3 regions of the Clostridium sp. CTA-17 genome follow, and region 1 is predicted to be linked to each of the others. Evidence: riboswitches for the same ligand, from Rfam matches in the RefSeq annotation. Region 1 holds a riboswitch; each other region holds the start of a gene.

The links. A riboswitch is a leader RNA that binds a small molecule or an ion and turns the genes downstream of it on or off. The one in region 1 is predicted to bind lysine.
Region 2: another riboswitch for lysine. It lies ahead of ACYUCG_RS03895 (amino acid permease); the one in region 1 lies ahead of lysA (diaminopimelate decarboxylase).
Region 3: another riboswitch for lysine. It lies ahead of ACYUCG_RS11645 (Na+/H+ antiporter NhaC family protein); the one in region 1 lies ahead of lysA (diaminopimelate decarboxylase).

Annotation. Positions count from the first base shown of each region.
Region 1 is NZ_BAAABF010000001.1:1,080-4,374, forward strand. It holds gene sfsA (DNA/RNA nuclease SfsA) at 1-402, shown strand, start outside; gene ACYUCG_RS00025 (NAD(+) diphosphatase) at 793-1,332, shown strand; lysine riboswitch at 1,440-1,611, shown strand; gene lysA (diaminopimelate decarboxylase) at 1,742-3,037, shown strand.
Region 2 is NZ_BAAABF010000001.1:889,228-892,522, reverse strand. It holds gene ACYUCG_RS03905 (hypothetical protein) at 1-279, shown strand, start outside; gene ACYUCG_RS03900 (dicarboxylate/amino acid:cation symporter) at 314-1,534, opposite strand; lysine riboswitch at 1,737-1,911, shown strand; gene ACYUCG_RS03895 (amino acid permease) at 2,035-3,295, shown strand, end outside.
Region 3 is NZ_BAAABF010000007.1:81,387-84,681, forward strand. It holds gene ACYUCG_RS11645 (Na+/H+ antiporter NhaC family protein) at 1-1,408, opposite strand, end outside; lysine riboswitch at 1,573-1,742, opposite strand; gene ACYUCG_RS11650 (ABC1 kinase family protein) at 1,835-3,295, opposite strand, start outside.

The sequences.
Region 1 (3,295 bases):
AAGTTAGTAAAATTTAATAATATAAGTCGAGAAAAAACTTTTGGAAATTCTAGATTTGATTTTAAATTACAAGATGATAATGAAAATACATATTTTTTAGAAGTAAAAGGTGTAACTTTAGAGGAAAATGGAGAAACTAGATTTCCAGACGCCCCAACTGAAAGAGGAAAGAAACACATATTAGAACTGATTGAAATTAAAAAATTAGGAATGGGTGCAGGAATAATTTTTTTAATACAGATAGATAATGTAAATAAGTTTTATCCTAATGATGAAACAGATCCTAAGTTTGGCGAAGCATTGAGATTAGCTAAAAAAGAAGGAGTAGATATCTTTGCATATAATTGCAAAGTTACTGAAGAGGAAATTGAGTTGCTTAATCCTGTAGAAATAGTTTTATAAGTTTAATTTATAGAATTGGAAAGTAGGAGCTGAAATAGCATAAGTTAAGGCATCTATTATCATAAGTTTAGTTTATAGAATTAAAAATATAAATATATGTGAAATATAAAACACAAAATATTAAGTTTAATGTTAGGGGATTTAGTATTTAAAGTTGAGTTTATATAAAAGATATGATAAGTATTTGAGAATATGAAAGGTGGTGAACTTTAGTTAGCTTAATTTATATATTACTATTCTTAGTTAAAATAGGGAATTTTTATAAGTTATAGATGGTGATTTTAAGAAATTACGGAAGAAAAGATATTTGCTTTACTTTAGAATTAGATTTAATTGAAATAATAAAAAATTATAGAAGGTAATATATTTGCTTTACTAAAGAAATTAATTATGAAATTTAAATATTGTCCGTTATGTGGTGAAAAATTAGAGTTAAAGAATAGCTGGGATGAGGGAATGATACCTTATTGTAGTAAACATGATATGATGTTTTTTGATTTACCTAAGCCTTGTATTGTTGTTGCTGTAATAAAAGGTGATGAAATAATTCTTTTAAAACAAAGTTATATATATGAAAATTCTAAAGTTCTTATATCTGGATATGTAGGTGTAGATGAATGTGCAGAGGAAACTGTTTATAGAGAGGTAAAAGAAGAAACAGGAATAACAGTTAAAGATATAAAATATTTAGGTAGTGATTTTGTACAAGGAAAAGAATTGCTTATGCTAACTTATTTAGCATATTATGAATCAGGAGAGATAGAGAAATCAACTGAGGTAGAGGGAGCTGCTTGGTATAATATAGAGGATGCTCTTTGTGAATTAAATGAGGATAGCATAGGAAAAAGAGTGGTAAAAAAAGTTTTAAAGGAAATAGGTTATGAAGGTACTAATGCATTTAGATGTGAAGGAAATAATTGTAATGTGTAAATTTTTTTATTAATAATTTTAATTTATAATATTGCATTAGTTGAGATTTTTTAGTAACATTATAAACAATAATTAATATAATAAAAGCATAAATAATTTGAAAATAGGACCAAAGTAGAGGTGCCGTAATTAAGAGTAGTCATAAGTAGCTGACGAGTGTTTTATGTATGATGAAAGGGATTATGGCCGAAGAGATATTAATGGTGATTAATATTTCTGGGTATATGTATAATATGCATATAACTGTCACTTTGAAAAAAGTGGAGTGCTACAAGGTACGCTAAGTTGCGATTAAGGCAGCAAAGGTGTTCCTTTGCTGTTTTTATTTATTGGAATTAAATGCCAAAAAGTCGGTAGCTTTGCATACTTTTATACTCTGCCACTAAAAAAGTTTGTGGAGGGAAAAGATATGAAATTATTTGGATCAATGAAAGTAGAAGGAAATGAATTATATGTTGGAGGATTAAAAGCAAGTGCTTTAAGCAAGGAATATGGAACTCCTTTATATGTTATTGATGAAGAATTAGTGAGAAGCAATTGTAGAAGATACTATAATGCTATGAAGTGTGAAGAAAGAGGAAACAGAGTTACCTATGCAGGAAAGGCGTTTATAAATATGTCCATGTGCAATTTAGTTAATGAAGAAAATTTATATTTAGATGTTGTTTCAGGTGGAGAGCTTTATACTGCTTATAAAGCAGGTTTCCCATTAGAAAGAATATATTTCCATGGTAATAATAAATCTGATTATGAAATAGATTTAGGAGTACGATTAGGAATTGGAAGATTTATAGTTGATAATATTCATGAACTAGAAGTTCTTAATTCTATAGCTCAAGAATATGGAAGAGTTCAAAAAGTTTATTTAAGAATAACTCCTGGAGTAGAGGCCCATACCCATGAATATATAAAAACAGGTCAATTAGATTCAAAATTTGGATTCCCTGTAATTGGTGATACAGTTTATGATGTTGTTAAAAGATCAATGGAATTAGAGTATATAGAACTTAATGGATTGCATTGTCATATAGGTTCTCAAATATTTGACTTAGAACCTTTTGAAGATACAACAGAAATTATGCTAAATCTTATAAACGATATAAAAGAAACATTAGGATATGAAATTAAAGAATTAGACTTGGGTGGAGGATTTGGTATATATTATACTGAAGGGGATAAGCCAAAAGAAATAGAAGAATATTGTTCAGTTATAATAAATAAAGCTGATGAAATATGCAGAAAATTAAATATGAATGTTCCTATATTAAGTATAGAGCCAGGAAGAAGTATTGTGGGTAATGCAGGATTAACTCTTTATACTGTAGGAGCTATAAAAGAAATTCCTAATATAAGAAAATATGTAAGTGTAGATGGGGGAATGAGTGATAATATAAGACCAGCCTTATACAGTGCAAATTATGAGTCATTAATAGCTAACAGAGTTTTTGATAATTCTAAAGAGATAGTTACTGTAGCGGGTAAATGCTGTGAATCAGGGGATGTGCTTTTAAATTCCATAGAAATGCCTAGAATGGAAACTGGAGATATATTAGCAATTATGTCCACTGGAGCATATGGACATTCAATGGCTAATAATTATAATAGAATCCCTAAGGCTGCAGTTGTAAGTGTAAGCAATGGAATTTCAAAAGTTATGTGTAAAAGAGAGACTTATGAAGATTTGCTTAGAAATGAATGTTTTTAATTAATATATAAAGTTGTATGGTAAAAAAACTATACAACTTTTTTTATTAAAAGTATTTAGAATAATGTATTAAAGTATATAATAAAAAGTGAAGGATAATAATTAATATAGTAGAATAAAATTTTTTTAGAATTATATAAATTTATTTAATACAATTAAGAATCAAAAGTTATTTAATACATAGAGTATTTAAAATATTACCATTTAAAAGTTGAAAATATTTAATAAGGAAAGACATAAAAAAGACACAATAAATTG
Region 2 (3,295 bases), 890 kb from region 1:
TATTTTATTTTTAGAAATGGACCTGTAAGTAAGCTTCATAAAGAAAATAAAGTTTCTGATGAAGAACTTAAGGAAATGCAAGAGTATATGCAAAATCACTTAGCATATCTTTATGAAGTTTTACTTGAAGAGGGTAATTTAAAGAAATATGAACTTATAATGAATACTATGAATCAATTTTATGTAAATGATGATACAGAAGTAGTATTAGCTGATGAGGGCTTTGATTCTTTATATGATCAATTATTCCCTAAAAGTAGCAATATAATTCTTAAATAAAAAATGACTATGAGAAATTCTCATAGTCATTTTTTTAATTACAACTAACCTTTGGAATGAATTCTTCTTCAGCCTCTTCAATTTTAATGTTAGTATTGTTTCTTTTCTTTAATATTGATTCTACTATTATAGCTATAGCTCCATCTCCAGTTACATTAGTTGCTGTTCCAAAACTATCTTGAGCAGCATGCAGTGCTATCATTAAGGATTTTTCAACATTACCAAATCCAAGCATACCTTCAAGTAATCCCAAAGCAGCCATAACTCCGCCACCTGGTACCCCTGGTGCTGCTACCATAGTTACTCCTAACATAACTATAAATGGAATCATAACAGAGAAAGTTGGAGTTTGTCCTTTCATATACATTACAGCCATTGATGCAAGAACTAGAGTAATAGTATCACCTGCTAAATTTATTGTTGCTCCTAAAGGAATAACAAAATCTGCTACATCTTGGTCAACATTATTTTCTTTAGTACAATTTAAAGTAACTGGGATTGTAGCTGCTGATGATTGAGTTCCCAAAGCTGTCATATATGCAGGAATCATATTTTTTAATAATTTTAATGGATTTTCTTTCTTTAAAGTTCCAGCTAAAACATATTGAACCACTAAATAAGATCCTTGTATTGAAAATAAAACTAAGTACACAAGTCCAAAAGACTTTAGAGTAGTAAAAATCTCACCATTATAACTTAACTTTGAAAATATTGAAAGTATGTAAATAGGTACTAAAGGTATTAATACATTTTTTATAGTTAATAAAATAACATGATTAAACTCTTCTGATACCTTCAATAAATAACTATTTTTTATTCTTGATATTCCTATTCCTAATAAGAATGCAAAAACTAAAGCAGACATAACACCAAACATTGGAGGAATATCAATTGTAAAATAAGGATCAACATTTACTGAACCAGTGCTTAAAGAAGCACTTACTATAAATTTAGGAAGTAATGAACGTCCTATAAAGAAAGTAATTATTCCTATTAAAAATGTTGAAGCATATGAAATTAAAGTAGTTATGAAAAGTCCCTTTCCTGATTTATTTCCTAAGGATGCTATACCAGGAACTATAAACCCAACTATTATAAGTGGGATTAAGAAACTAAGTAAATTTCCAAATATGCTATTAAAGGTCATTAATATTCTAATAGGTATATCTAAATTAATATAGGAACATCCTAGCCCAATAAGTATTCCTAAAATAATTGCAACAAATATTCTTTTTATTAAGGATAAATTTTTCATAATAGCCCCCTTTTGTATTCTTATTGAATACACATGTTTTTTATATGAGTACATATTACTATAGTTAGGATTTAAAGTCAACAATAAAATCTAAATTATTTCATAAATTGTTCAGTAATTTTTGTTTATAATTTTTATTTATCAACAAAAAAATATTGACATTTTGCAAATTTAATCTCATAATTGTTAATATAAAGTGAATAACTGAGATAGAGGCGCGATGATTAAGAGTATCTTTGCAGAGGTAAGCACATTGAAGCAAAGTGAAAGGATGAATCGCCGAAACCATTAGAAGAGGCTTTAATTCTATTAGGTTGGGGTTACATAGAATATATGTAACACTGTCACAAATTATTTTGTGGTGTGCTATCATGAAAGAAGAGTATTGTATATAACTTTACGAACCCTTAAGCATGAAACACGCTTAAGGGTTTCTTTTGTTAGCGAAAACTTAGTTATCACTTATGGCTTAATTATTAAAACCATAAGGAGGACTAAAAATGAGTCAAGAACAAAATACTAATCTAAAAAGAGGCTTGAAATCAAGACACCTTAGTATGATTGCTATGGGAGGTGCCATAGGAACTGGTATTTTCTTAGCAATGGGAGATACACTTCATCAAGCTGGTGTTGGAGGAGCTTTTGTAGCTTACGGAATTATAGGAGTAATGGTATATTTTTTATGTACAAGCTTAGGGGAGATGGCAACATATATGCCAGAAACAGGTTCTTTTGGAGCTTATGCAACAAAATTCGTTGATCCTGCTTTAGGATTTGCTCTGGGATGGAATTACTGGTATAACTGGGCTATAACAATAGCAGCAGAAATGGTTGCAGGCTCTTTATTAATGAAATTTTGGTTTCCTAATGTTCCAGCAATAGTTTGGAGCGCATTATTTTTAGTAATTATATTAACTCTTAATTTATTATCTGCTAAAGCTTATGGAGAATCAGAGTTTTGGTTTGCAGCTGTAAAAGTTGCTACTGTTATAATATTCTTAATCGTAGGGGTTCTTATGATTTTTGGAATATTAGGTGGAGATAATGTAGGATTCAAAAACTTCTATGAAAATGGAGGGCCATTTATTGGAGGAGCAAAATCAATTTTCATGATTTTCTTAATAGCTGGTTTCTCATTCCAAGGAACTGAATTAGTAGGGGTTGCTGCTGGAGAAAGTGAAGATCCTGAAAAAAATGTACCTAAGGCTGTTAATACAATATTTTGGAGAATCTTATTATTTTATTTAGGAACAATTTTGGTAATAGGTGCTTTAGTGCCAAATGCTCAAGCTGGAGTAGAAACAAGTGCCTTTACAATAGTATTTGAGAAATTAGGATTAGCTGGAGCTGCTTCAATTATGAATGCTATAATACTTACTTCTGTTTTATCAGCTGGTAACTCTGGTATGTATGCATCAAGTAGAATGCTTTATGCCATGGCTAAAAGTGGAATGGCACCTAAGATTTTCGAAAAAACCAATTCTAGAGGAGTACCAGTTAATGCTATTATAATAACAACAATAATTGCAAGTTTATGTTTCTTAACAGGTATTTATGCTGAAAATACAGTTTATGTATGGCTTGTAGCAGCCTCAGGATTATCAGGATTTATAGCTTGGCTTGGAATAGCAATATGTCACTATAGATTCAGAAAAGCTTATGTGGCACAGGGTAAAGATATGAACAGATTAGTTTACAAAGCTAAATTATTTCCTTTAGGACCTATAATTGCTTTAATATTATGCGGAATAATAGTTTTAG
Region 3 (3,295 bases), on a different contig from region 1:
GATTTATTGCAAAAGCTAATGGAATTGCAAGTGGCATTAATATTCCCATTGTTCCATAAGCTGTACCTGTAGCAAAGGCTATTATTGAACCTAAAATAAATATTATTGCTGGTAATAAAAATGCTGGTATTGCATCTGATAGTACTCCTACCAGGTAAGAAGCAGTTCCTAATTCTTTAATTACAGAACTTAAAGACCAAGCTAATATAAGAATTACTCCTGTTATTAAAAGTCCTTTCATTCCTTCAATCCAAATTCCTATTCCTTCTGAAATAGTAAATATTTTTCTACCAACTCCTAATATAAGAGCTACTATAGTTGCTAATAAAGCTGATTGGAATAAAACTACTGAAGCATCTGCATTTGAGAATGCTGCTTGTATTCCAGCAAAACTAAAAGGTGTATTATTCATAAGCTCTATTATGGCTAAATCTTCTCCACCCATTATAGTTACCCATCCACTATAATAAAACCCTATTAAAGATGATACTATTAAAACTCCAATTGGAATTATTGCATTCCAAACACTTAATTTAATTCCTTCTATAGGTTCTAAATCTTCACTATCTGATGAAATTTCTGTAGTAGATAAAACTTCTCCTCTTCTAGCTCTTCTCTCAGCTTTAAGCATTGGTCCAAACTCTCTTAAAGTTATTGCTGATATAACAACAAAAGCTAAAATTAATATATTATAAAATCTATATGGTATTGTTTCTAAAAATACTCCAAAACCATCAGCTTGTATTCCTACACTTTTTAAAGCATCTCCAATTAATCCAACCTCTAAGCCTATCCAAGTTGATATTATTGCTAACCCTGCAATTGGAGCTGCCGTTGCATCTATAACAAAGGCTAATTTTTCCCTTGAAACTCCTAATTTATCTGTAACTGGTCTCATTATTGGTCCTACAATTAATGAGTTAGCATAATCATCAAAGAAAACTGCTAAGCCTAAAAGCCAAGTTGTAAGTTGTGCACTCTTAACAGTCTTAGCCTTTCTTGCTAAAGCCTCAGCTATTGCCTTTGCTCCTCCCATTTTAGCTACTAAATGAATTACTCCTCCAATAACTAAAACCTGAAGAATTATCCCTGCATTCCAAGGATCAGCTAAGGAATTTAAAGCTCTATAAGTAAAATCAATAAATCCTTGAGTTAACGCTGTAATTATATTAAATCCATTTAATTGAAGCATTATACATCCTGTAATTGTTCCTATGAATAAGGAAACTACAACATTCTTAGTTAAAAAAGCTAATACAATTGAAACTAATGGTGGCAGCACTGTCCACATTCCAAACTTAGCTGAGTTTACTGCCGCAGCATCTTCAGCAGCAAAGACTAATGTTGAGCATAACATTGTCATTGCAAAAACCGTTAGAAAAACTTTAAATCTAGTTTTGTTTCTCATTATAAATTCCCCCTTAAATATGCAGTGAATTAATTTACAGAGGTGTTCCCTTATTTTCTCTTATTATAAAATTTCTGCAAAAAAGACCTTAGGCTTGATCAACCTAAGGTCTTAATACTTAATAAAATTACTTTTGCAAATAAACTTTTATTTATTTAATTCCCTAAGATGATAGCTCTCCACATTTTGTGACAGTGTTGTATATATTCTATACAACCCCAGCATTTAGCCTTAAAGTATTAGCCAAAAACTTCGGCGATAACCCCTTTCCTAAAACTTCTACGCTACTTAACTCCATTTTAGTAATCTTGATTCTCGCGCCTCTACCTCTTTTTAAATTATTCACTTTTAAATTATTATATTGTATACATTTATACAATATAACTATGTTTCTTTCAAGTATTTAATCGCTTTATTAACTATTTATTAAAAAAATCCTGATTTTATTATAGAAATCAATAACCACAATCCAAAAATTCCTGATACTATAAAGCCTATTAATCCTAAAATAGGAACACCTTGAAAAGTAGGTCCCGTTTTAGCATTAACTATTAATGAGGAACCTATTATCATACATCCAACTATTAATGAGAAAGCTATTCTATTTACCATTTTATTTAAATCTGTAAGTGGCTTATCTAATCCCTTCATTTCAAATTGCAACTTAGCTCTTCCCTTAGTCAAACTATCCACAAGTTCTGAAAATTTAGTAGGAATTTCTATACTCTTAGAAGCAAACTTATATGCTTCAGTTATAAGTTTATCCTTATTTAAACTTTTTAGCATTTCCTCTTTATTTCTTTCTTTTACATAAGGATAAATACATTCCATAATTTCTAAATCTGGATCTATTTTAGCTATAACCCCTTCTAGTATAACTATAGATCTTACTAAAGTAACTAATTCTCTTGGAAACTGAATATTATTTCGTTCTGCTATCTCAAAGATTTCTTTAAATAAATCTGATATTTTTATTGTCTTTAAGGATGCGTTTATATATTTTGAGACTATATTTTTCAAATCATCATACAATACTGAATATTCAACTTTTCCTTTTTTTATTCCTATAGCATTTACAAAATCAACTAAGGTATCAATATCACCTAAAACCATAGCAATCATGGCCTTATTAAGCCAATTTCTTAAATTTGTTTCTAAAGTTCCAACTAAACCAAAGTCTATAAAGTAGATTTTACCTTCTCTTATAAATAAGTTTCCTGGATGAGGATCACCATGAAAAAATCCATCTTCAAGAACCTGTTTAAAAAATGAATTTGCTAATTTATTCGCAATATCCTCAAAGTCATATCCTTCTTCTTTTAAAATATTGAAATCTGTTATTTTACAACCATCTATATATTCCATGGTAAGAATTTTCTTAGAAGTAAGCTTATCAACAATTATAGGTGCACCAACACAGGCTACATTTTTATTTAGCTCTCTAAATTTTTTAGTATTCTTTGCTTCCTTTTCGAAATCAAGTTCCTTTAAAGTAGCATCTTCAATTTCCTTAAAGGCTTCAACAGGATTAATTAATGTATTCGTTATATGATTAGAAGTTAATTTGCTAAGTCTTCTTAATATGCTTAAATCAAGCTTCATTTTTTCATCTATTTTATAATGCTGAACCTTAACTACCACATCTCTTCCATCTATTAATTTAGCTCTATGAACCTGCGCAATTGATGCTGAAGCTAATGGAGTTTCACTAAACTCTAAGAAATATGTATTTATGTCAGTCCCAAAAGATTCATAAAATATTTCCTTTACCTTATGAAAGTCTGTTATTTCATTATTATCCTGTAACTTTTCCAACTCTTCAATATAAGCTTTAGGAAGTAAATCTGGTCTTGTACTTAATATTTGTCCAATTTTAACAAAGGTTGC